4 regions of the Litoribacterium kuwaitense genome follow, and region 1 is predicted to be linked to each of the others. Evidence: riboswitches for the same ligand, from Rfam matches in the RefSeq annotation. Region 1 holds a riboswitch; each other region holds the start of a gene.
What was found. A riboswitch is a leader RNA that binds a small molecule or an ion and turns the genes downstream of it on or off. The one in region 1 is predicted to bind thiamine pyrophosphate.

Region 1 (5,978 bases):
TTGATCGGACTGACTGTTCCTGAGACCATTCAACTTTTTCTCACCATACGTCATCATCCATTCATCAGCTTGGTTACGTAAATGAATACCTTCTTTTAGCAATATGTCTTTTATATTTTTCAACACGTCTTCCATGATCCTGCTGTATAAAGGGACGTCAAGGCGCCGTAAACTGTCCCCCACCAGCACCGCCACCACCTTTCCTGTATTTAAAAGCAAAAGGCCGAGCCACAGCAACTCAATTGCTAGAGCACCAGCCTAGTCCGTTAGCATTTATGAAGTAAGTCCCATTGCTTTTCCCGTTTCCTCATATAAATAAACAAGTATTTTACGTCTATAAAAATTTTATATCATCCAAAAAATCAATCGGACCCTGCATTGCTTAAGAAAACCTGGTCATCTAAGCGTGCATATCCGTAAAGACTTGAATAGGTCACACGAAAACCAAGCCTAAATAATGGCATAAACGGGTATATCCTTATCATTGCAAGGACTGCTAACAACGGAAAGGGAAAACCGACAATGAAACAAACGAGACAGGTCTTTTTAATGTTGCTATTGATTGCTTCTTTCTTCCTAGGGATAAGTGATTGGGTCGATGACAGAGAACGCTTCATCTCTTGGCTCATCTATGGCTTCATCATAGCTTCAATCTGCTTTGCCATTCTACTCGAAGGCCGAAATCCTTACAAAACACTCCTCTGGATTTATACAATGATCTTCTTCCCTATTGCAGGCTATGCCCTGTACTTAATGACCGGGCAGTTGGAAGTAAAGGGACACTTATTCAGGCAAAAACGACAAGACAATCGCTGGTACTTTGATCGCCTCCATAACAACAAGCCTCGCGATACGTGGCAAGGTTTAGGAGAAACAGAAAAAACGATCTCTACTTTTATTCAACAAACGACAAAAAATGATATGAGCTTCTATACGAATGCCGATATACTGACAAACGGCGAAGAAAAATTCCCCGACCTGATCACCAATTTGAAGACAGCGAAACACTTTATCCATTTAGAGTACTATATTTTTCGCTCAGATCACATCGGGACGACGATCATTGACATCCTTTGTGACAAAGCGGAGCAAGGTGTAGATGTCCGTGTCATTTACGATGGCATTGGAAGCATTCAGTTGAAGCGCAAAGCCATTCAACGAATGAAACAGTCCGGTGTCAACATTTATGCATTCCTTCCATTGAGTGAAGGACTCAAAACCCAAAAAGTTAATTTTAGAAACCATCGCAAAATCGTCATTATCGATGGGCAGACAGGTTATATCGGTGGACTGAATATCGGAGACGAGTATATCGGTCGTTCACGAGAGTTTAACTTCTGGCGCGACACACATGTCAAAATTAAAGGTGAAGCCATTCAACATTTGCACACGATTTTTCTAATGGACTGGCAATATGTCAGCGGAGAAAAATTGCCCATTAAACAGTTCATTTCCAATGAAGCACTTTTACAAGAAAGTGCGGATGGTGGTGTACACATCGTGTCAAGCGGTCCAGATTCTGAGCAAGGAACAATGGCCGACATCTACTTTACGATGGTCACTGAAGCACGACAATCGGTATGGATTGCTACGCCTTATTTTATACCTAACAAAGCGATGCGTACGGCGTTAAGCACAGCCGCCTCCAGAGGTGTAGATGTTCGTTTAATGGTACCGGAAAAAAACGATGGTTTTTTTACTCGCTACGGGACACAATCTTACTTTGCAGAGCTCTTATCTAAAGGCGTAGATATTTACACGTACCATAAAGGTTTTCTCCATGAAAAAGTCATCATTGTCGATGAAAACGTCGCTTCAATCGGGACAGCGAATGTCGACCTGCGCAGTTTTAACTTAAACTTTGAAGCGAATGTATTTCTGTTTCAATCAAAGGCTGTCGCTACACTTGTAAATGATTACCAATCCGACCTTAACGATTGCAGGCAAGTTATATCCTCTGAATGGAAAAACAGACCTTTTTCAATGCGGGTGAAAGAATCCTTTTCTCGCTTATTTTCACCGGTCTTGTAGACAGTAGACACCTTATGATCTGAATGCTATAGTGTACTTGAATTGAATATGCTGCGGGGAGCCGTTTTTGGCTGAGAGGGTGATTTGTCACCGACCCAAAATACCTGATCTGGATCATGCCAGCGAAGGGATGTCAGCGAGTTGCCGCTTGTTATAGATCATGTGGCTACTTTTGCTTTGGTATATACATCGCTTCTTTAGCGATGTTTTTTATGCGCAAAAAAAGCATGAGCTGTTGTGATCATACACCGCTATCAACTTAAACGAGTCGAAGGCGTTGTTTACGCAGTGATTCAATGATACATCAAATGAAGGGAAGGAGATCGTATGTCCACTGTAAACTTAGGTTTTCAAGTATTACCGAAAATGAATCCTGGGGAGAGTTCGTATGACGCTGTTGACCGCGCGATTGATGTCGTTGCTCAGTCTGGTGTTTCTTATGTGGTCGGACCAATGGAAACGGTGATGGAGGGAGAATTAAATCACCTTTTGCAAATTGTCAAACAAGCCCAGGACGCATGCATTGCTGCAGGTGCTCATGAAGTCATGACGCATGTAAAGATCCATTACCGCCCAGATGGAGGCGTCACTCTTGATGAAAAAATCAGCAAATACAGAGGGTAAAAAGTATGGAGCGGCATCGCCTTACCAGTGCTATTCATTTTACTCCTCCTTCTCCTATGGGAAATCGCCACTTGGGGGACAGGAATTGAACAGTGGATTTTGCCACCACCTAGCGTCGTCATACAAACGCTTTGGGAAACACGTGATTTATTGTTCACCCACATCGGCCCAACCTTAATGGCAACATTTGCTGGCTTAAGCATTGCTATTATCGTCGCTGTGACCATCGCGACGTTAACAGACGTAGCCTATTGGATTAGACAAACTATTTACCCACCGCTCGTTATTTCGCAGACGATCCCGATTATCGCTTTGGCACCACTGTTTATGATTTGGTTTGGCTATGGCTTATTACCTAAAATTATTGTCGTCGCACTCGTCTGTTTTTTTCCTATTACGATTAGCCTAGCCGACGGATATCGGCAAGTCGATCCGTCCATGCTCAGGCTTTTACGTTCAATGGGCGCGTCCCGCTGGCAGCAATTTAAGATGGTTAAACTTCCAGGCGCGCTTCCTTCATTTTTTTCCGGCTTACGAATTGCTGGCACTTACAGCGTCATGGGAGCTGTTATCGGTGAATGGCTCGGAGCGAGCAAAGGACTTGGCGTGTTTATGACGAGATCTTCTCAATCGTTCCAAACCGATCGTGTCTTTGCAGCGATCATCGTCGTCGTGTTGCTCAGTTTGACCATCTTTTTACTTATTGAGGTCTGTGCCAGACTCACAATGTCATGGCACTACCAGGCGAAAAAAAAGTAATACGAAGTTTTGCCTAGAAAAATCAAGGAGTGAATCACAATGAAAAAACATCATATTCTTCAGGTTGGATGGCTCGCCTTACTTTTATTACTCGCAGCATGTACAGACGCGCCTTCGGACCAAAGCTCAAACGATACTGCGGGGAACAAAGAAGCCACGCCCACATCTGACAACACTGACCTGACTGAAGTGACTGTCATGCTCGACTGGCTTCCAAACACGAATCATACAGGGCTCTATGTTGCACAGGCAAACGGCTACTATGAGGAGCAAGGTTTAAAAATAACCATTCAGCAGCCTGGTGAGGGCAACACTTCCGACCAAATGGTTGCAGCCGGCCAGGCAGAATTTGGTATTAGCAACCAGGAAAACGTGACCATGGCTAGAACAAACGACATCCCTGTCGTTTCCATTGCGGCCGTGATCCAAAACAATACGTCATCCTTTGCATTTCTTGAAGACTCAGGCATTGAAACAGTCAATGATTTCGAAGGTAAACGATACGGCGGTTGGGGTTCTGCCAGTGAAGAAGCGACCATTCAAGCCGTCATGGAAAACGCAGGCGCCGATTTTAATGAGCTTGAACTGATTACACTCGGAGCAACCGATTTTGTTAAAGCGATCGGCCGTGATGCCGACATTATGTGGCTTTTTGATGGGTGGGATAAAATCGCGGCTGAGCTTGCCGGCAAAAAGATTAATACGATATCGCTCCGTGAACTCGATCCGGCGTTGAACTATTACACACCTGTTATCATCGCAAATGAATCACTTCTCTCCGACCAGCCTGAATTGGCTGAGGCTTTTATGGAAGCAACTAGCAAAGGCTATCAAGACGCAATTGAGCAGCCAGAACAAGCCGCGAATACGCTTCTCGAAGCTGTACCTGAGCTAGATGAAGACCTTGTACAAGAAAGTCAGCAATACCTTAGCTCACAATTTCAAGCGGACAGCGAGCAATGGGGCCTACAAAAAACAGAGGTATGGGCTGCCTATGCGGACTGGATGGCTGAGCGATCATTAATTGAAGCAGAACTGAATGTCGAGGAAGCCTTTACGAATGGCTTCTTACCGGATCCGTCATCATGAACCCAATCATTCAAGTGACTGGCGTAACGAAGACATTTGCTCAAACCGTCGCTTTACAGCCGACCAACGCAGCCATGTATTCAGGAGAATTTGTTTCACTCATCGGTCCGAGCGGCTGTGGAAAAAGCACCTTGCTCGACATAATGGCTGGTCTGGAAAAGCCTGACGAAGGGGATGTACTCCTTGAGGGACATTCGGTCGTTGGCACGACCGGATACGCTGGCTATATGCCGCAAAAAGATGTGCTTCTGCCGTGGCGAACCATTCTTGCAAATGTCACCGTCCCATTAGAAATCCGAGGCATTTCTAAAAATAAAGCTCGAGCACGCGCGATGGAATGGATGGAGCCCTTCGGCTTAAAAGGCTTTGAACATCATTATCCTGATCAGCTTTCCGGCGGTATGAGACAACGCGCCAATTTTTTGCGCACGTGCCTTACTGAAAAAAAACTACTCCTGCTTGACGAACCATTCGGAAAGCTAGATGCATTGACACGATTAAGCATGCAGGAGTGGCTTATATCGCTCGCAGACTCTCTTTCTTTAACGATCTTTTTCGTCACCCATGATATCGAAGAAGCACTTCTTCTTTCTGATCGAATTTATGTCATGTCGCCACGTCCTGGGAAAATCATTAAAGAAATGTCGGTGACAGGACAACGCCCTCGGTCTCGAAAAGATTTATCCGACCATTCATTAATGAAACAAAAAGAAGAGCTGCTCGACTTATTATTTTCGGAAAGGCGCTCAAGTTGAGCGCCCTTTTCCGTTATTTTATGGCACCATATGAAGCTCCCAGCACATTCATAAAAAATCAAGAGATTTCTTTTCTTCTTTTATTATGTATAATAGCTAATGCTTGCCGTTTGCCCCTGTTTTTTTACCCACAGCTTGTCCACATTTTATCCCCAATAGTGCTTTAGAACTCATTGATGAATGACCAAACTAGACAGTTTACAACTCACTACTTTATGATCTATACTAAGTAGCAACCACAATATTTAGTAATTACACCAATGAAAAAACACTATATTTAGTGTTTTAACGTTTTTTTCGGCAATGATAAGGGAAAGCACCTAAACAAAGGTGAGGCGCCGAATAATAAAGAGGGATTTTTGAAAGAAAGAGGGAGGAATCACCGATGCTAGCAATTGATAGTCACGAAAAAGCGTACGCGTATATGGAAAAATGATGGAACAATTCCCCAACTTGGATACGACCGAATTTAAGGAAAAAATCTCACGCTACCTTGAACATAAAGATGATGTGACGGATGATCAATTTGAACACTACCTGCGCTTAAGTGCACTCGAAAACATTACAGCAGACGAACCTGACTGGACTTTTTTTGCAGCGCGAGTTTATTTAGATGGGCTCTACAAAAAAGCTGCCCGAAGTCGAGGTTATGAGCCTGAACAAAAATATGGCTCCTTTCTAGAGCTGATTAACGTTTTAAGTTCGATGGATATTTTCAGC
Region 2 (5,978 bases), on a different contig from region 1:
ATTAATAAATTGGGAAGCAACAGCTCCTGATCGAACAGCGACATCGTTCATGCTCCAGGCAAAATAGCGAACCCCTGCATCGTAAGACAATCCTTTATGCAGATCTCTTTTCGCGATATGATACGCAAGCGCACGCGCAGCATCATTCCCCGAGCCTATGAGTAGCGCAGCAAGCACTTCCATGAATACATACGTTTGACCAGGGATTAATCCGGCTAAACGTTCACCCTTCGTCTCACTTAATACTTCATCGCCGACGGTAATACGTTCATTTAGGCGACACATTTTCAAAGCCGTTAAAGCCGTTAATACTTTCGTCGTTCCTGATGGATACATACGCTCACGACTATTTTTCTCATAAAGTACTTCTCTGTTTTTATCATGAATCACAATCACATGGTTTGCAGAAAGATCGTTCATTTTCTCTGCATCTTTATAAATCATGGAAGCCATAAGCTCCACTCCTTTGCAAGATGTCTTTCCTTGTTCACCTCTTACTATACGAAGCAAACCTAAAACCCCTACAAAAAACCCTTAAGAAAACCTTAAGAGTTTTTTAAACGGCTTAATAACGCCTACATCAAGGTTGTGTCAGTAGGACATAGACTAGAAAAACAAGGATTGACACAATGCTGATTGCACTAATAATGCCAGCAGTAAACGCGACGATTTTAACGACGGTCATCAACGGCTGCTTTTTATTTTGTTGTGTTGCATTCATTTTAGTTGCCATTGCCCCCCTTCCCTGATGCCGTTAAAAAACGATCAAGCCTCAGGAAAAATTCATGTGATAAGGCGTAGCCTCTCTATTTATATTAGCATAACTTGATAGCGAAACGACTACCGATGCGCCTAGAAAATGCTTCAAAAGTATGTCTTTTCGTTCACTAAATGATCAACTCGATATCTATAAAGAGCCGTTCTCCTTTACGCTCTTATGATCGATTCATGCGTAAGGCTTTCTTAATATCTTTAAAAATACCGGAGCGACCAGAATACATGAGAACGCCTCCTCGATAGACGCGTCCACCAAAGAAGGCAAGCGCGATAATAGACGCTACCAACAGCCCGATACCTAACAAAACTTCAATAAGCGGTACGTCGAGCAATCCGACACGCAAAAACATAATGACCGGCGTGAAAGGTGGAATAAAGGATGCGATCGTCACTAAAGGCTCTTCCGGTGCACTCAAACCTGACATTGCGATGAAGAATGCCAAGATGAGGACGTAATTCACTGGCGCGACAGCTTGATTGACTTCTTCAAGGCTACTGACGAGACTGCCAAGCATCGCCGCAAGCGTCGCATAAAAAAGATAGCCGAGAAGAAAGAAAAGTAACAGGTAAAGCAACGTATCGACAGGAACCTCGTTTAAGCCGAGAAGATCCATGACGACTGACTCCTCTTCACTGCCCGCAGACCTTAATTGCATCGAAGCGAAGGCAATCGAGCCGATGATTGCAAACTGCATAAGACCTAATAACGCAATCCCGATAATTTTAGCAAACATTTGTGTGACGGGTGACACGCTCGAAATGAGAATTTCCATCACACGTGAAGATTTCTCCGTAGCCACTTCTGTTGCAATCATATTCCCGTACATAATGACCGAGAAATAAATGACAAAAATAAGTACATACACAAGGGCGCGCGCTTGAAACATTTCTTCTCCTGTTTGCGCGGGCTGTTCCATCCAATTTCTTTCAAACGCGACCGGCGCTTTTATCGCTTCAAGAATCTCTTCATTTAACCCCGCCTCGTTTAATGCATACGACTCCTTGACTTGCTGCAAGGCTTGATTGAGTGATTCTGCTGTTGGACTTGAGGTTTGTTCTTTTTGTAAATACGACGCTTGCGGTAACCCTTCAGCAATATCCATTTGTAGAAAACCGCTGTATGTTCCGTCTTGAACTGCTGCTTTGGCTTCATCTGTACTTCCTGCAAATCTTTCAAGTGTCATCGCAGCGTCAATGTCATTAAGCGCTTGTTTTACATCACCGTAGAGTTCGTCAGAATCGGTCTGTACAGCCACAGTCTCTGGCGCGTCATCATTAAATAATGATATCACTAGGTCAATATTAAGCATAAAAACAATGAACAATGATGCGATTATCGTCGTTGCTACATACGATTTCGTTTTGGCATGCTTCGTAAAGGTGAAGCGAGCGGTCGTCCAAAATTTATTCATTTTGCCCACCCACCTTTTCGATAAAGATGTCATTGAGCGTCGGCTCTTCTAACTCAAACTTACGAACAAAGCCTTTGCTTGCAACACGGGAAACAGGGTCTCAGCCACTTCCGGATGCTCAATTTCCACTCTGGCCCCGTTCGCTGACAGCTGCACATCCTTCACTCCCGAGACAGCAGACAACCAATCTAGCGAATATGGAGCATCAATGCGGACAAAGCTGCGGGGCTCTGCGGCTTTAATTTCCTTCACATGACCGCTCACAACGACTTTTCCTTGCCGCAGCATGCAAATATGCTCACATAGCTCTTCCACGTGCTCCATACGGTGGCTGGAAAAAAGCACGGTCGTTCCTCTGTTTTCCAGCTCTTTTACAGCGCTCTTAAAGAGTTCGACGTTGACGGGATCAAGCCCGCTAAACGGCTCATCTAAAATGACGAGCTTCGGTCGGTGCAATACAGACGCGATGAATTGAATTTTTTGCTGATTTCCTTTCGACAGCTCTTCTACCTTTTTTTTGGCGTAATGAGGAATGCGAAAACGTTCAAGCCACGCCGCTATTTCCTTTTTAACGTCACCTCGCTTCATATTGCGCAAACGACCGAGATAGGTCAGTTGCGTTTCTACTGTCTGTTTAGCATAAAGCCCTCTCTCCTCAGGTAAATAACCAATCCAATCATGACTCATCGGCTTCATCAGCTGCCCATTGTATTCAATATGACCTTCAGAAGGGGAAAAAATGCCGAGAATCATGCGAAACGTCGTTGTTTTCCCTGCACCGTTTGCTCCTAAAAAGCCGAACATCTGCCCTTGTGGAATATGGAAATCAAGCCGGTCAACTGCTCGATTTTTTCCAAAGTCTTTACTCACTTGATGAAATGTGAGACCGTCCATTGTTCAGTCTCCTTCCTTTGTTGTTTAACAAATATACGCGAATAAACAGAAGAAGGTTTCATTTTTGCAATCTCCATCTGTCAATTAGAGATACTGTATTTCATGAGCTCGTTTTTCTGTTACACCTCTACAGACATCAGCACACAATCTTCCCAAACACCTTCATGCAACTCATGCTGTGGTAACTCTTTCCTTTTCGTAAAACCGCTTTTTAAATAACACGCAATCGCTCGTTGATTTTGTATCCGAGGGTCAACGACCACCCGAAACGTGCCAAATTCCTTAGTCAACCGTTTTAACATGAAATTCATAAACGCTTGTCCAATCCCCCGATCCCAATAATTGGGCTCGCCAATAAACTGGTCCATCCCTAGAGTCATCCGTTCATCCCGAAAACCATAACCGGCCTTCATATCATTTCCAGCTGATAAACTTGACAGTAGCCGATCGGCTCATGGCGAAAAAGAATAATGAATCTTCGCTTCGTCTTTTCTTTGCGAAAAAAGCGGTGTTGGACGAGTGACTCGTCATGCGGACGGTCTCTCCCCTCATAATACTGTAACAGGCTTGGATTTTGCAGCCATTTGGACATTTTTGGGATATCTACTGTCTGCAGAGGACGAATGTCTATGTCGTCAGCACAAATCGTCATTTGCTATGAACCTCCTTTACAATTTGCAGGAGAAAACCAATTTTCTGAAGCAAAAGCTTCACAATAGCCGGTCATTGAGTTACGATCAACATATACAGGAAAGACTGCTAGGGGAGCCTTAGTAAAAAGGCTGAGAGAAGTAATCCTTTGACCCTTTGAACCTGATCTGGTTAAGACCAGCGTAGGGAAGCTATCGGCTAAAGCTATGATTACCATGCTTTCATATGCCGTGTGGCTCTCTGATGACCAGAAGCAGACGGTTTTTTTATTGTGGCTCTCTCGCAGTTCTTAATACATATGGAGGGTTCATGATGACATTACCTATTGCTTTAACGATTGCCGGCACTGATCCGTCGGGAGGGGCAGGTATTCAAGCTGACCTAAAAACGTTTCAAGAGCTTGATGTCTTCGGCACAAGCGCTATCACAGCTGTCGTCAGCCAAAACACGTTAGGTGTACGTTCTTTCGTTAATATGGAGACTTCTTTTATTGAGGATCAGTTAAAAGCCGTCTTTGAAGATCTGCCACCTCACGCCGTAAAAACCGGCATGCTTTCTGCCGTTCCGGTCATTGAAGTAACAGCACATGTACTAAAAACAGAGCAAGTAAAAAATTATGTGATGGATCCGGTGATGGTTGCTAAAAGTGGAGACGCTTTGCTTGCAGAAGACGCTCGAAGCAGTCTGTTAAACGAATTGCTCCCTCTGGCGACTGTCGTGACGCCAAACATTCCGGAAGCTGAAGAGATGGTCGGTCAGTCCATTACGACAATAGAGCATATGAAAGATGCAGCAAAAAAACTTGTAGAGGTCTATGGGGCAACGGCTTGTGTGTTAAAAGGCGGGCATCGTATGGACGACGAGCAAGCAACCGATATCTTATACACAAATGGTGCCTTTGACAGCTTTAGCTCTCCCCGAGTTGCAACAAAACATACCCATGGCACAGGCTGTACGTATTCAGCTGCCATTACAGCCGCACTGGCAAAAGGAGCGTCTATTCCAGAAGCCGTCCAAACAGCCAAAGCATTTATTTCGGCTGCTATTGAAGACAGTCTAAATATCGGTCACGGGAACGGTCCAACAAACCACTGGGCATGGCGCCGTCGCCAAAACAAATAAAAAGTATTCTCTTATCGTCTCTTATTTGCCAAACCTTTTCAATGGATCATAGTTCCTTTTATACAATCAAGGGAGCTGTGATTTTTTCTCCAAGATTCATGGTCTGTTACTCCCTAAAATTAGTTCGTTATTCCCATTCAAGAAATTATCATTCTGAATATTCTGTATCATATGATGCATTTTTGCAATAGCGCTGCTAAATGATTATATTTTATTTTCTTCATATGTTAACATATATTTACAGCACGATCTGTATCAATCACCTGAGAACCACCCCCTTTTCTACCCGCACCTGCAAAAGGATGCGGGGTTTTTTTAGCTAAGGATCGCATGACATCAATGTCACCACTTATTTCATGGTACAATTCAAGGACAGTAATTGACGATCCGTTCTTAAGGAGGTCTGTCCAATGGACGTACCAACACTCTATACGAACCGCTTGCGGCTCCGCCCGTTACGAGAGCAAGATGCCCAACCGCTCTTTCAAATTTTAAGCAATAAAGAAGTCACAAAAATGTATGGCATGGAAAAACTAACGACCTTTGAGGAGGCCGTCCTTTTAGTGCGTTCTTTGCGGGAAAGCGTTCAATATGGCTGGGGTCTTCGCTGGGCAATCGAAAAAACCAAAACGGCCGACCGATCTTTATAGGCAGCTGCGGCTTTCATGAATGCTCGCCACGAAATGCGCGAGTGGAAATGGGCTACGAGCTGGACCCATTTTTTTGGGGAAACGGCTATGCTACTGAAGCGCTAGCAACAATGATCCATTGGGGGTTTTCGGAAGGAAGACTTCTGCGAATTGGGGCGACGGTCATGCCTGAAAACAAAGCGTCATTAAAATTACTCACACGACTTGGCTTTCAGCAAGAAGGTTTATTAAAAGATTATATTATGCAGGATGGCGAGCTCCGAGACGTCATCATGCATCGGCTGCTAAAACGAGAATGGCTACACTTGACGAAGCGTCATTAATTTTCGTCAAGAAGCCCTCTCCCACAATGGAAGTGTGACTTGGAACGTCGTTTTTTCATGGGTACTGTCCGCCTGTATCTTCCCATCATGTAAATCAATAATGCTTCTAGAGATAGCCAGACCAAGTCCTGATCCCCCATGATCATCCG
Region 3 (5,978 bases), on a different contig from region 1:
ACCGTGTATCCAGGAATCGCTAACACTTGACCTACTTGAAGCTGATCTACCGATATTTGATTAAATTCTTCAAGACTTGCGACTGTCGTCTGAAAAGCTTTCGCAATCGTATATAGCGTATCACCTGGCTGAACAATATATCCTTCTTTTCTAAACAGAAGCTGCCCAACCTCAAGCTCACGAGCCCTTAAAGCATTCTTTCGGATAATGTCTATTTCCGACATTCCCCACGCTCTAGCCAGTTCGGACGTTTGATCCCCCTTTTCAACGACATTTGCATCTACATATGGAGGAAGGCGTAACCATTGTCCACTGACACATGGTCCACGCAATTGGTTTTCTCTCATCAGTGCATCAACCGTTACGCAGTGCTTACGGGCAATGTCGTAAAGGCTCTCACCGAGCTGAACATGATGCCACTCTGCTCTCCCCATCCCTTCGCCTCCTGTAACCATTTTTATTATCTGTATTCAGAAGGACAGTGATTTACGCTTCTCCCTTTTAGATAAGAACAGATTTTCTACAAATAAAAAACCCGGTGGCATATCCATCCAGGTTTTGACACTCATTTTACGGTTTTAAATGAGGATTTCTTAGGTGTACATCACTTGTAGCAGTTGAAAAAACGAGGAGCCGGTTAAACATGTGCCATCTCACTTCCAGGACCGCCTTAAAACCATCGGCATAGTGCTCCATTACTTATTCATGACTCCGATCACTCGCCTCACTGATCGACAAAACATGCTTATGTTCATTCAACTTAAGCACTAAAAAATCTCTCTTTATGATTGATGAATTAAGAAAACTTTAATAGGCTGAGGCAACCTAGGTATCTGGTTGCCTGCCAATCATTTTACTTATGATCTGCTTTCGGTGTTTTTAATCGTTTCCTGCTCACGCTCAATGTCTGGGTGAAGCGTCGTATGCTCAATTTCTGGCTGTTCTTTTCTTTGCGGTTGATTCGTCTTCCCCATCATCGTTCTCCTTTCATGGTCATTTGCAGTATGGCCTTTCAGTCACATGTGCGGTCGAGGACGGTTCATCTGCCGTCTCCTGCAATGCTTGAAGCTCACTAAAATCGTCACTTGCCGACCGTCGCACATTCGCTGGCCTTAATACATCATCACGGGTTAATGGAGGTTGCATTTTCATCATCTCACCTGCTTTATCATTTGCGTAGTCAAGCCACCTGCTTTCTACATAGTGTGGATGATCTGTGAGAAACTATGCATCAACGAACCGCGACAAATCATAAATCATTAAAATGCAACGACTAAAACATACCCCGCCACGGACACGATAACACTTGTAACAATTAATGTAAGTAGCGGTCTCCATGCTTTTTGGCCAAGTTGACGGATGTCAACATTTAACCCTAAGCCCGCCATCGCCATCGTCAATAAAAAGCTAGCAGATGTAGATACAAACTCCATTGTCTGTTCAGTGACCGGTACGACCGGACCGAGAACATATGTCCCAAGGGCACTCATTGCCACAAAACCAATTAAAAACCAGGGAAACGGCGCACGCACGTTACGACCTTCATTCTTACGAGATACTAAAGCCATGAGAATGAAGCAGACTGGAATAAGCAAAAACACCCTGCCTAATTTCGCCAAAAGCGCCATCGCTAAGCCATCTTCACCACCGGCAGCCCCAGCAAGAACGACTTGCGCAACCTCATGGATAGTCAAGCCAGTCCATTCTCCATATTGCACCGGACTTAAAGGCAAAACAGGGCTTAATGCCGTAAAGATCAACGCAAACACCGTACCGACAAGGGCTATGAGACCAACACCAATCGCCGTATCCTCATCCTTCGCCCGAATAATAGGTGACACTGCTGCGATCGCTGAAGCACCGCATATACCAGTACCAACACCTAACAGCATACTCAACGAACGATCGGCTTTAAACCATTTCCCGATCAAGAGCATAACGCCGATGGCAAGGACGATTATGACAGCACCGCTTAACAAAACACCTAGCCCATCCTGCCAAATGACATTTAAGTTCAATTGAAAACCATAAAGCACGATCGCAAAGCGAAGCACTTTTTTTGAAGAAAAAACAACTCCTGCCTTTATTTTTTGAGGATAACCAAGAAAAGACCGGTAAACGATGGCAAGGACAATCGCTATCGTTAATGGCCCGACCGCGGACAATCCAGGTATGCGCGCCAATAAAAAACCGGCGAGTGCGAGAACGAGCGTAAACATGACCCCCCCGAAGAACCGCACGTTCTCCCGATGTTGCATTTGTTCCATTTATGTCTCCCCCATTTTCTTCTATTTGTCTCTGCACTATACTAAATAGAACACGCGCCGTGAAATACAAATCCCTGATCAAAATCATCAGAAAGATTAATGACGAGGAGGACATCAGATGGCCCTTGAGCCCGTTAGAACATTTATCACCGTTGTGGAAGAAAAAAACTTCACAAGAGCCGCGCAAAAATTGCGAATATCACAACCGAGTGTAAGTCTACATATCAAGCAATTGGAGGAAGAATTTAATACCATTCTGATTGATCGCTCCCAACGTTTTCTTCATTTAACGGAAACAGGTGCTTTTTTCTACAAAAGAGCTAAAGAAATTGTCGAGCATTATGATCAATCGATCGAAGACATCGCCCGCATGAATCAGCGCGTTGAAGGTGCCTTATCAATCGGAGCAAGCTACACCATTGGAGAATTTGTCCTGCCAACGTTGCTCGCCCCGTTTCAAAAATCGTTCCCAGCGGTGGAATTAACGATGTCCATTGAAAATACAACAAATATTGTCGAAAATGTGTATCAACGCGTGTATACGATGGGCTTCGTCGAAGGTCACGTTCAGCACCCTCAGCTCGACGTCATACCAATGATGGAAGATGAAATGGTGCTCATCGCACCAAATGACCTGGCCGACCGGCTAGATGCTCCAGTGACGAAGGAACAGCTCTCCCAATGGTCTTGGGTGCAAAGAGAGGAAGGGTCAGGCACACGAGCCTATATGGATGATTTTCTTAAAAACAACGATATCCACGTGTCACAAAAAACGACGATTTCTAGCAATTATGGCGTCAAAGAAGCCGTTGCCAACGGACTCGGTTTGTCCATTCTTTCCAAATGGGTTGTGCAAAAAGCATTGCAGCATAAAGAAATCTCGATTGTCCCAATGATCGACTGGCCCGCAACGAAACGTCACTTTTACCTCATTCTTCCTAAAGCTCCAAAAACCTTACTTGTCGATGCCTTTATCAACCATTTAAAGACTTCGATCGAGCAGCAAATAAAAACAACGCCATAGCACATCAGCTTTTGAATATTTTAGTTGGTTACTGCACCTCTACGGTGCCAATTACATAATTACACGTTTAAAATCGCAAAATCCCCTTTCCAACATCTACATAGGAAAGGGGATTTCAATTCATTTAACGTCTCAACAGTCAACGCTTTTAAGTTAAACAAAGGACACCATGATGCGATCCACGTGGACTGACATCACTTCATGTCTTCGAGAATATTTTGAACGGGCCATTCTTCTACACTGTACGCCATTTCCCAAAAGCCGAGCTCTAGCTGACAACTTTTCGCAAAAGCTTCGCGCATTTTTTCCTTTTCCCACGGAGCCGCTTTTTCCTCTACGTATGCGTCTAGCCATGTACGCAAGCTTTTCGTTAATTCATCCATACTGCTCGTTCCATAAAAATGAATCCAGTCATAAAAGGGATGCTCACCTGGCTGTGGATTCACTTCATTCACTAACCGTTTCCCTATCTCAAGGTATGTCCACGGGCACGGCAGCAACACAGCCATAATTTCCCCAAGCGTACCTTGGTGCCCTGTATTCATCATATGCATAACATAATGGTTTGCCGTTGGCGCCAAAGGAAATCCTTGTAGCTCTTCATAGCGAACGCCCGCCACTTGACACAAATTATTGTGCGGGTGAATCTCACTGTGCAACACGAACGAAATCTGCTCATTAAACAGTGACATATCCTCTCGAGATGAGCATTTTGAAATCGCCAATCCATAAACCTTCATAAAAGCGTTTAAGTATTCGAAATCTTGTTTCACATAATGGATTAATGCTTCTTTCGGTACATCACCTTTTTTTAACCCTTGAACAAACGGATGATCAAAAATAGCTTCAAACGTGGCATCATTCTCAGCGCGTAACATTTCAGTAAATGACATCAGAATCCTCCTTGTAGATCAGCTACTGGGGAACCTGTTATGCATTGCCTTCATGAAAACGACTAAACGACTGTCTGTACCCAACAAAAAAACCGCTCCTAAACACGTAGGAACGGTCGTATGCACAGGTTTAAAAAACGCATCATGAGCCGTCTCCACTTCCCTACGCTAGCATTAACCAGATCAGGTGCAAAGGGACTAAGGATCACTCCTTATCTCAGCCAAATGGCGCCCCCAGTGGACTGTCATTGTATTCCCTTTCAACATATCTAACCGAGCTCTTAATGTCAAGGTGTACTGTAATCCTGTTGCGACCTTAAATATTTTACATGCATCATCGTCAACATCCGCGAGACAATACGTCATGCGCTTAAAAAAACCGAAGGCCTACGACACCGGTCACAATGAGCGCAATAAAAAACAAGCGGGCAGCCGTTTTTGGCTCTTTATAAATCCACATTCCGAACAATACGCTGCCAACAGCGCCGATTCCCGTCCAGACCGCATACCCTGTACTTAACGGCAATTCTTTGAGAGCAACGGACAACAAATAAAAGCTCAATCCGCCAAAAACAATGGCAAAAATCGTTGGCTTCAGACGGCTCAATCCTTCCGACGCTTTCAAAGCAAGAATGCCACCGATTTCTGCAAAACCTGCGATGAGTAAAATGATCCAAGCCATTATGTCGCCCTCTCTTCTGACTGTGCCTTTTTAGAATCCCCGGATACGAACTTAAGCCCAATAATGCCTGTAATGAGAATTCCGATAAAGATCACCCGAATGATACTCGTTTCCTCATTCAAAAAGGTCATGCCAATGATCGCTGTGCCGACAGCGCCTCCGCCAGTAAACACAGCGTAAGCAGTACCTACAGGGACAACTTGCATGCTCTTCGATAAAACAAAAAAGCTAATGACAATTAAGGCAATTGTGACAAAGCTGATTAATGGTCGTGTAAATCCTTCAGACATTTTCATTCCAAACGCCCAAGCAATTTCTAACACGGCCGCAAAAATATATACGTCCAAGCCTTCTTTTCTGTCATGGCCTCTCTCCCCTAACTACCGTTTGTTAGTTACAACTACCTACCGTTCGTATTATAAGGGGAAAGGTGCTGTAGAGCAAGAATTTCTTCTGATCACTCTCGCTTTTTTTATAATGAAACGGGGGAAATTTGCCCTTCTTCGTTTTACCACCTTAGCATCAGAAGGACGACAAAAAACCCGTTTACACGGGCATCATTGTTACTTCTCCTCTTTCGTTGACACATATGCATCAATCAGTAAAACAATGGCAGCGACGATATGGCTAATCATCCCGACCACTGGAATAAAGCCTAGCAAGCTTGCACCAATACCAAACGCTGGACCAATGATACGTTTTTTGTGTGATCGATTGATAAGCAAGACGACGACATGAACAACGAGCATGATCCAAAGTGGCGCCCATCCGTTGGCTACAATAAATATCCCGCCAATAAAAGGAATACCTAACCCCGCTTCGATGACACCTGTAACCCATTTAAGTATTGTAGGTAGAGACATAATCTTCTCCTTTTAATTAATTTCCTCAATTGAACTATACCACAAATACCGAAAGAATAAACAGGGGAAATCGCATAAGGACAAGCTTTCATTATTCTTTCATAATGGATGCACACCTTAATACTGTGCTTCAACCGCCTGCTTTACTTTCGCAATACCGTTCCACATATTTCCTGGAAAAGAATTTATCACAATGAGGGGTGCTTCTGATGAGACAGCTTGAAGCATTCGCCGCAATTCCTCTTCGTC
Region 4 (5,978 bases), on a different contig from region 1:
CTCTGTCGCTCCTGCGACGACGACGCCTGTCTCTTTTTGAACGAGGTAACCTTGGCTTGAAAACACGATATACGGCAGAGAATATGGTGGCTCTTGATAGGCGCAAATTTGCCCTCGAATCGGCATAATGGGAATATCAATAGCTAAAGCTTCCTCCCATTCCTTTGCCCATGCACCTGAACAAATAATTAGTTGATCCGCTTCATACACGTGATCTCCGGCTTTTACATGACCTGCTTCAAGATCCTGCACCGGTTGAACAAATGTATGGTCAAAGCATTGCACACCGATGCGTTCACAAGCGATCTTTAATGATTGCACGTAATGTGGCGCATATACATGCGCTTCCTCAGGTCGATAAATGGCGCCGGTAATTCTGTTACTAAGTCCAGGCGCTTTTTTTTGCACTAGATGATGGTCCCACCATTCTGCTTCAACACCAAAGCTACTTTGCCATTCCATCGTCGTTTCAGCAGCCAGCTGATCGGCTTCATGAAAAAAACCGTTAAGCTGCCGCTAGCAGTATATTCAAATGGCTGTTCGCTGACGGATTGAATATCGTCTTTCCAATCAGGGAACAGACGCAAACTATCCTGACATAAGACAAAAAAATCATCTGGGTCCTCTTCAACCTCCGCATATGGTGCCAGCATTCCAGCTGCCGCTCCGGATGCTTGACCACCAAAGGCGGATTTTTCAAAAATACGGACGTCGTACCCTCGTCGTCTTGCTTCAAAAGCAATGGAAAGGCCGATGACTCCTCCGCCTACAATGTTGATCGATTGCTGCGGCATGTTCTCTCTCCTTTACGAAAGCCTACCGTGGATCGGACTGCTCTCAGTCGCATATTGTTTTTTCGGAATCCGCCCCGCACGTCTTGCTGTGTACCCAGCCATGACTGCATGCTTCATCGCCGTAGCCATTGCTGCCGGGTTTTGCGCGCGAGCAATTGCGGTATTAATTAACACCGCACTGGCGCCTAGCTCCATCGCTGACGTTGCATCTGTAGCAGAGCCAATACCAGCATCAATCACGACCGGAACAGTTAATGTTTCACAAATTTGCTGTAGGTTGTATGGATTTAATAACCCTAAGCCTGTTCCTATCGGTGACCCACCTGGCATAACAGCTGTCGCCCCGGCTTCTTCTAATCGTTGGGCAAGCACAGGATCGTCGGACGTATAAGGAAAGACTTTAAAACCTTCCTCAACAAGTATCCTTGTCGCTTTCAGGGTTTCAATCGGGTCAGGCATTAACGTTCGGTCTTGAACGCTAATTTCTACTTTGATCCAATCGCTTAGCCCGCTCGCTCTCGCTAATTTTGCGATTCGAATCGCTTCTTCGGCATTTGTCGCCCCAGAAGTGTTTGGTAAGTAGACAAACGGCCGATCTAAATGTTGTAAAATAGCATCTTCATGCGGATTTTCGACATTGACACGCCGAACGGCAAACGTTAGCACGTTAGCTTCTGATGCTTCAATGGCTTCATTTTGTACAAACGGGTTCGGAAATCGCCCAGTCCCAAGAAAAATTCGTGAAGTGAGCGTCTTCCCCCCAATCGTCCATGATTGATTCATTAAGCTTATCCTCCTCCGACAAACTGAACCATTTCTATTGACATACCATCGTGAAGAAGAACAGAATGTCTGTCTTCCTCTTGAATAATCTGCCCATCCACTTCTGTAACAACGAGACCAGGGTCAATGCCAATTTCTTTAACAAGCGCTTCTACCGTTTCTACGTTCGTTGTTGTCGTTTTACCATTCAATTGAACCGAAATGCTGTTATGCGTTTTTAACAACTCATGCGCCTTCCGAACGACATAGGCGGGATCTTGATGCCCAACGATTTCACTCACCATACAAATGCTTGCTGCACCTGCCTCGATGACTTCTTGGAGATTGTGTAGCTTGATGCCACCAATCGCAACAAACGGAATATGAAGATTACTTTCTTTTAACGCTTTAATATATTCAAGACCTACCGGCGCAACAACATCTTCTTTCGTGTTCGTTTCGTAGACTGGTCCTGCCCCAATATAATCCGCACCTCTCGCTTGTGCGTCTAAAGCTTGCTCCATTCCGTGAGTTGAAATACCGATCACTTTACCTGGACCAAGCTGCCTTCTAGCTTCTTCAATCGGTGTATCGTCCTGACCGAGATGAACCCCTGTGGCATCCACATCAAGAGCAATATCAATGTAATCATTTATAATGAATGGTACATCATATTGATCACACAGCTTTTTTAGCTGCTTTGCTTTCTCATAAACGACTGGCTTAGAAGAATGTTTATCTCTTAGCTGCACAATATTAGCTCCACCTTTGAGCGCCTCTTCCATGACTTCAAGCATGGATACACCTGGATGAAAAACTTCTCCTGTAATAGAATAAACGGGTCCCAGCTGCATATAGAAATCCTCCTTTATAAAAAATAAAGCCGTTTTCCATAGGGAAACGGCTGTACGGATGGTATAAATCAACCCATCTAACGTTACACCGTGACTTCCCTTCGCTGGAACAACCCAGAGCAGGTTCAAAGAGTAAAAGAATCGATTTCTTTTTCTCAGCCCATATTGGGCACCTCTAGTCACTCATTCACTATATTATCTCAAATGATCAAAGATTTCTCAACTCAGCTACAAAATCTCCTTCGTCTCGCTAGATCGTAAGCGAACAATCGTTGCCTGATCGTAAGAATGTACGATAGCCCACTCACCATTCGGCGATACATCGAGACGATGATTCATCGGCAATTGAACCTCCTGCAGCGACTCACCATCGCTTAAACGATACGTATGTAACATTGATTGCTCCATACGATTTTGCATGACAAAAAATTGGTTTTTTTCCGGATGAAATTGCAACGGTGGCAAAAAAAAGCTGTCTCCCTTCCACGGAATCATCGCTTGTTCTTGAAAAATGCCTTCTACGATCTTATATATACCGATCATGAGACGAGACTCACGCTCTAGGAGTAAGGCTACATTTGGTGCATCAATATAAAAATCCTTCACAGCTGCTTGCAAGGGAATGTCCGAATGCGCTTCTTTCTCAACGACATGAAGCGAATTGTCTTCAGCATTTTGGTACATGAGTGAAGATGCATTAATCCATTTGACAAATGGTGAGGCCGTATCCACTTTCATAACCTCATCCGTATCGTAGTTCCATACTTCTGTGTTAAAGCTCCAGTCTCGATTAAATGAAGAGATGACCATAGTCGAGGCATTCATAGGGTTTAACGCAATATACAGGTCATTGGCCTGTGCTGTTTTTTTATTTAACACGTTGCCGTCCGAATCGATGATTAACAATGTGCTGTCTGTCCCTGTTTGGCTTGTATGAAGAGCAAACCTTTGCTGGCTTCGCTCATATTGGGCAGCACTGACAATATCCGTTGTCGCATATAACACTTTTTGCGAGCCGGTATGTAAATGATAAAGCACGATCGTGGTCTTCTCAGGCTCCCTTTTTAAGAAATATAATTCCGCGTTATTTTTCCATTGAATAAATTCCCAAGCCTCATCATCTGTCCTTTCTAAAGTGACAAGGCCATTGATACCGACCTGCTTTAATTCTAAGCTTTTCGCACTGACACTTGCTTGACCAAGGGATGACGCTTGATTACAGCTCACCAATAAGATTAGGCAAAAAAGCAAGACCCCTTTCAACATTTTCATCCACATTATTCTCTCCATCATCTATCATTCTTTCTCTCTATTCTACCGTTTAGGTTTTGACTTCACAATGAAAAACCAATCGTTTCCACTCTATTCTTTTTAGCAGGAATCTTTTGTCTTTAAAAAGGCGGCCATAATTTGTTCTGTTGCCTGATATATCTCACGATACATACTCAGCGGCAGCGGGTTGATCCCTTTTCCGAGCTCTACTGTAAACCCTGGTCGTCTATGCGTTTGAATAAACCAGTCCTTAAATCCAGCGTGACTGTCAATGGTTTGGACCGGCTCATAACCGCAAACGTTTTGAAACGAAGTCACTATTTGTCTTGATACCGTTGGCTCTTTGTGCTGATATCCCCAATAAATCACTTTGCCTTGGGTGTGAAAAGCAACGACTTGCTCAAAATCGTTTGCTGAGACAAGCGCTTCCATAGCCAGCGCTTCTGGCTCACTTAAAGGCTTAGGTCCTGGATAATCTCTATGTGCAGGCGCTTGCGGTTTTCGTTGTTGTTCAATCTCCCATCCTGCGGGAAACTGATTATTTAAATCTACCCCACGAATATTCGCTTTCCAGCCCGTAAAATCATAGCTGTTTCGGTTTAAAGAGAGCACGTCATTTTGCCATTCGCCTGCTGACTCTACACCGTCTAGCAAAAGCGCCACACCATCAGGGTTAACAATTGGCACAGTAGACAAATTTGTTTCCTGATATGTTAAAGCCCAATGACTATTCGGTGAATAAGCACTATGGTAAGCATATGTTTCTAAAAATTCCAGCAACGATAGTGAGGTAATCCATTCATGAGCATGAAAAGATGCATTTGCATGTAGCTGGCGACTGCCTTCTCCTATACTCACCTCAAAAATTGGTCTCCGCAAGACGGAATGACCGATTGTTTGCACACGGACAAAAGGATAACGCTCCTCTAAACGAGTTATCCTGTTATAAAGATGACTGATCGTTGGTAAATGATTATTCAAAACATCCCTCCGTTCATTTGCTCAATATAACTATATGCACCTGCATGAACAGCAAATACCTCCGAGTACTTTATGTACGACGTTTATTGATTCATGGTTACGTATTTCTCAAAAAATCAGCTCCCTTTTCTTGAAACGTTAAGGGGGGATTACAAATCAAAAGCATTAACATTGGCACAGGCGTTCAATGTAGAATCTGGATTTTCAAAAAGATGATATAGAACTCACTTGACAAGGGTTCTGCCAATACACATACTGCCAACGCTGAAAAAGAAACCGAGAAACAACTTTTCTTCAGCTAGGTTCATAATGAAAAACTACAATCAGTGTACGGCCAGTCTGTATCAAGCAGCGATCATTTTACCGTCATTTTTGCATCATTTACAACATCATTGTTACGACGGTGAGGTAAAAAAACGATGCAAAGTCATTGTCGACTTTTTGCTGCACTCTGACATAGTATGATATTGCTATCATTAGCCAAGAAACGGCTCGACAATCGTTATCTCATCTAAATTTTCGTTTTCTGCTTTTGGCACAATTTCCAAACTCTTTAACAGATTTTCTTGATCTGAACGGTCTAATGCCATCGTATTTACAAACACTTGATAGACGCCACCTTCATTATCATCAATGAAATACGTCGATGTCGTTGATTGATCTTCTTTATTAAAATCATTTAGTCGAATAGACGGAATGTTTAGGTCGGACTTCACGATGCTCGCTGTAACTCCTTCAAAGGATTCCTTAAAGGTCTTTAGCGCTTTTGCAGCAGTATACATGTCTTGATTAGGGGTATGCTCCCAAGAAAGATAGATGACACGGCGCTCATGATCTGTTAAGGAGACGAGGGACTCATTTTCCGCTTGAATCAACTGGTAGTCTTCCGGATCATAATTAAAATAAAGACTATTTGCTTTATCAATTTGGACCGCAAAATAATGCTTTTCTTGAACATAGAGATAGGAGAGATCGACCTCTTCATTGCTATATTGATAATATCCAAACCTTCCTGATGAGCCTGATTTATGCTGAATATGATCAGAGGGCAACCCTAAATAATCCATATAAGCTTGAACTGCTGGCGTCTCTTTAGTAATGACAGAATGTTCTTTTGAATAAATTTCGAATTGATAAATCAGATCTGCTTCATCATCCATCCAAACGACAATTGAATAATCATCAAATGCGAGCCGCACTTCTTGTATGTCCACCTTGATCTGGGGATTATTTACATCGATAAAATCTTTTTTGATCAAGCGCTCAATGGCATATTTGCTCGAGAAGTCTATGCGAGAAGGAATGACCTTTACTT

Region 2: linked by a shared signal. The riboswitch ahead of thiD (bifunctional hydroxymethylpyrimidine kinase/phosphomethylpyrimidine kinase) and the one ahead of G4V62_RS15395 (thiamine-binding protein) in region 1 are both predicted to bind thiamine pyrophosphate.
Region 3: linked by a shared signal. The riboswitch ahead of tenA (thiaminase II) and the one ahead of G4V62_RS15395 (thiamine-binding protein) in region 1 are both predicted to bind thiamine pyrophosphate.
Region 4: linked by a shared signal. The riboswitch ahead of thiE (thiamine phosphate synthase) and the one ahead of G4V62_RS15395 (thiamine-binding protein) in region 1 are both predicted to bind thiamine pyrophosphate.

Annotation. Positions count from the first base shown of each region.
Region 1 covers NZ_JAALFC010000037.1:20,929-26,906, forward strand. The annotation lists gene G4V62_RS20670 (STAS domain-containing protein) at 1-183, opposite strand, end outside; gene cls (cardiolipin synthase) at 523-2,031, shown strand; TPP riboswitch at 2,076-2,182, shown strand; gene G4V62_RS15395 (thiamine-binding protein) at 2,359-2,655, shown strand; gene G4V62_RS15400 (ABC transporter permease) at 2,683-3,414, shown strand; gene G4V62_RS15405 (ABC transporter substrate-binding protein) at 3,454-4,503, shown strand; gene G4V62_RS15410 (ABC transporter ATP-binding protein) at 4,500-5,258, shown strand; gene G4V62_RS15415 (ribonucleoside-diphosphate reductase subunit alpha) at 5,691-5,978, shown strand, end outside.
Region 2 covers NZ_JAALFC010000028.1:33,243-39,220, reverse strand. The annotation lists gene G4V62_RS13525 (D-alanyl-D-alanine carboxypeptidase family protein) at 1-453, opposite strand, end outside; gene G4V62_RS13520 (hypothetical protein) at 581-733, opposite strand; gene G4V62_RS13515 (ABC transporter permease) at 936-2,189, opposite strand; partial or broken gene G4V62_RS13510 (ABC transporter ATP-binding protein) at 2,182-3,083, opposite strand; gene G4V62_RS20370 (GNAT family N-acetyltransferase) at 3,203-3,496, opposite strand; gene G4V62_RS20365 (GNAT family N-acetyltransferase) at 3,493-3,735, opposite strand; TPP riboswitch at 3,835-3,940, shown strand; gene thiD (bifunctional hydroxymethylpyrimidine kinase/phosphomethylpyrimidine kinase) at 4,044-4,856, shown strand; gene G4V62_RS20360 (GNAT family N-acetyltransferase) at 5,267-5,506, shown strand; gene G4V62_RS13490 (GNAT family N-acetyltransferase) at 5,446-5,829, shown strand; gene G4V62_RS13485 (sensor histidine kinase) at 5,836-5,978, opposite strand, start outside.
Region 3 covers NZ_JAALFC010000056.1:6,128-12,105, forward strand. The annotation lists gene G4V62_RS17635 (LysM peptidoglycan-binding domain-containing protein) at 1-434, opposite strand, end outside; gene G4V62_RS17640 (hypothetical protein) at 994-1,152, opposite strand; gene G4V62_RS17645 (YeiH family protein) at 1,260-2,267, opposite strand; gene G4V62_RS17650 (LysR substrate-binding domain-containing protein) at 2,386-3,291, shown strand; gene tenA (thiaminase II) at 3,486-4,184, opposite strand; TPP riboswitch at 4,328-4,430, opposite strand; gene G4V62_RS17660 (DMT family transporter) at 4,555-4,866, opposite strand; partial or broken gene G4V62_RS17665 (DMT family transporter) at 4,866-5,230, opposite strand; gene G4V62_RS17670 (hypothetical protein) at 5,430-5,729, opposite strand; gene G4V62_RS17675 (sugar phosphate isomerase/epimerase family protein) at 5,847-5,978, opposite strand, start outside.
Region 4 covers NZ_JAALFC010000001.1:147,655-153,632, reverse strand. The annotation lists gene G4V62_RS00800 (FAD-dependent oxidoreductase) at 1-462, opposite strand, end outside; gene G4V62_RS20500 (FAD-dependent oxidoreductase) at 408-794, opposite strand; gene G4V62_RS00795 (thiazole synthase) at 807-1,577, opposite strand; gene thiE (thiamine phosphate synthase) at 1,583-2,410, opposite strand; TPP riboswitch at 2,490-2,597, opposite strand; gene G4V62_RS00785 (YqgU-like beta propeller domain-containing protein) at 2,639-3,682, opposite strand; gene G4V62_RS00780 (M14 family metallopeptidase) at 3,782-4,663, opposite strand; gene G4V62_RS00775 (hypothetical protein) at 5,140-5,978, opposite strand, start outside.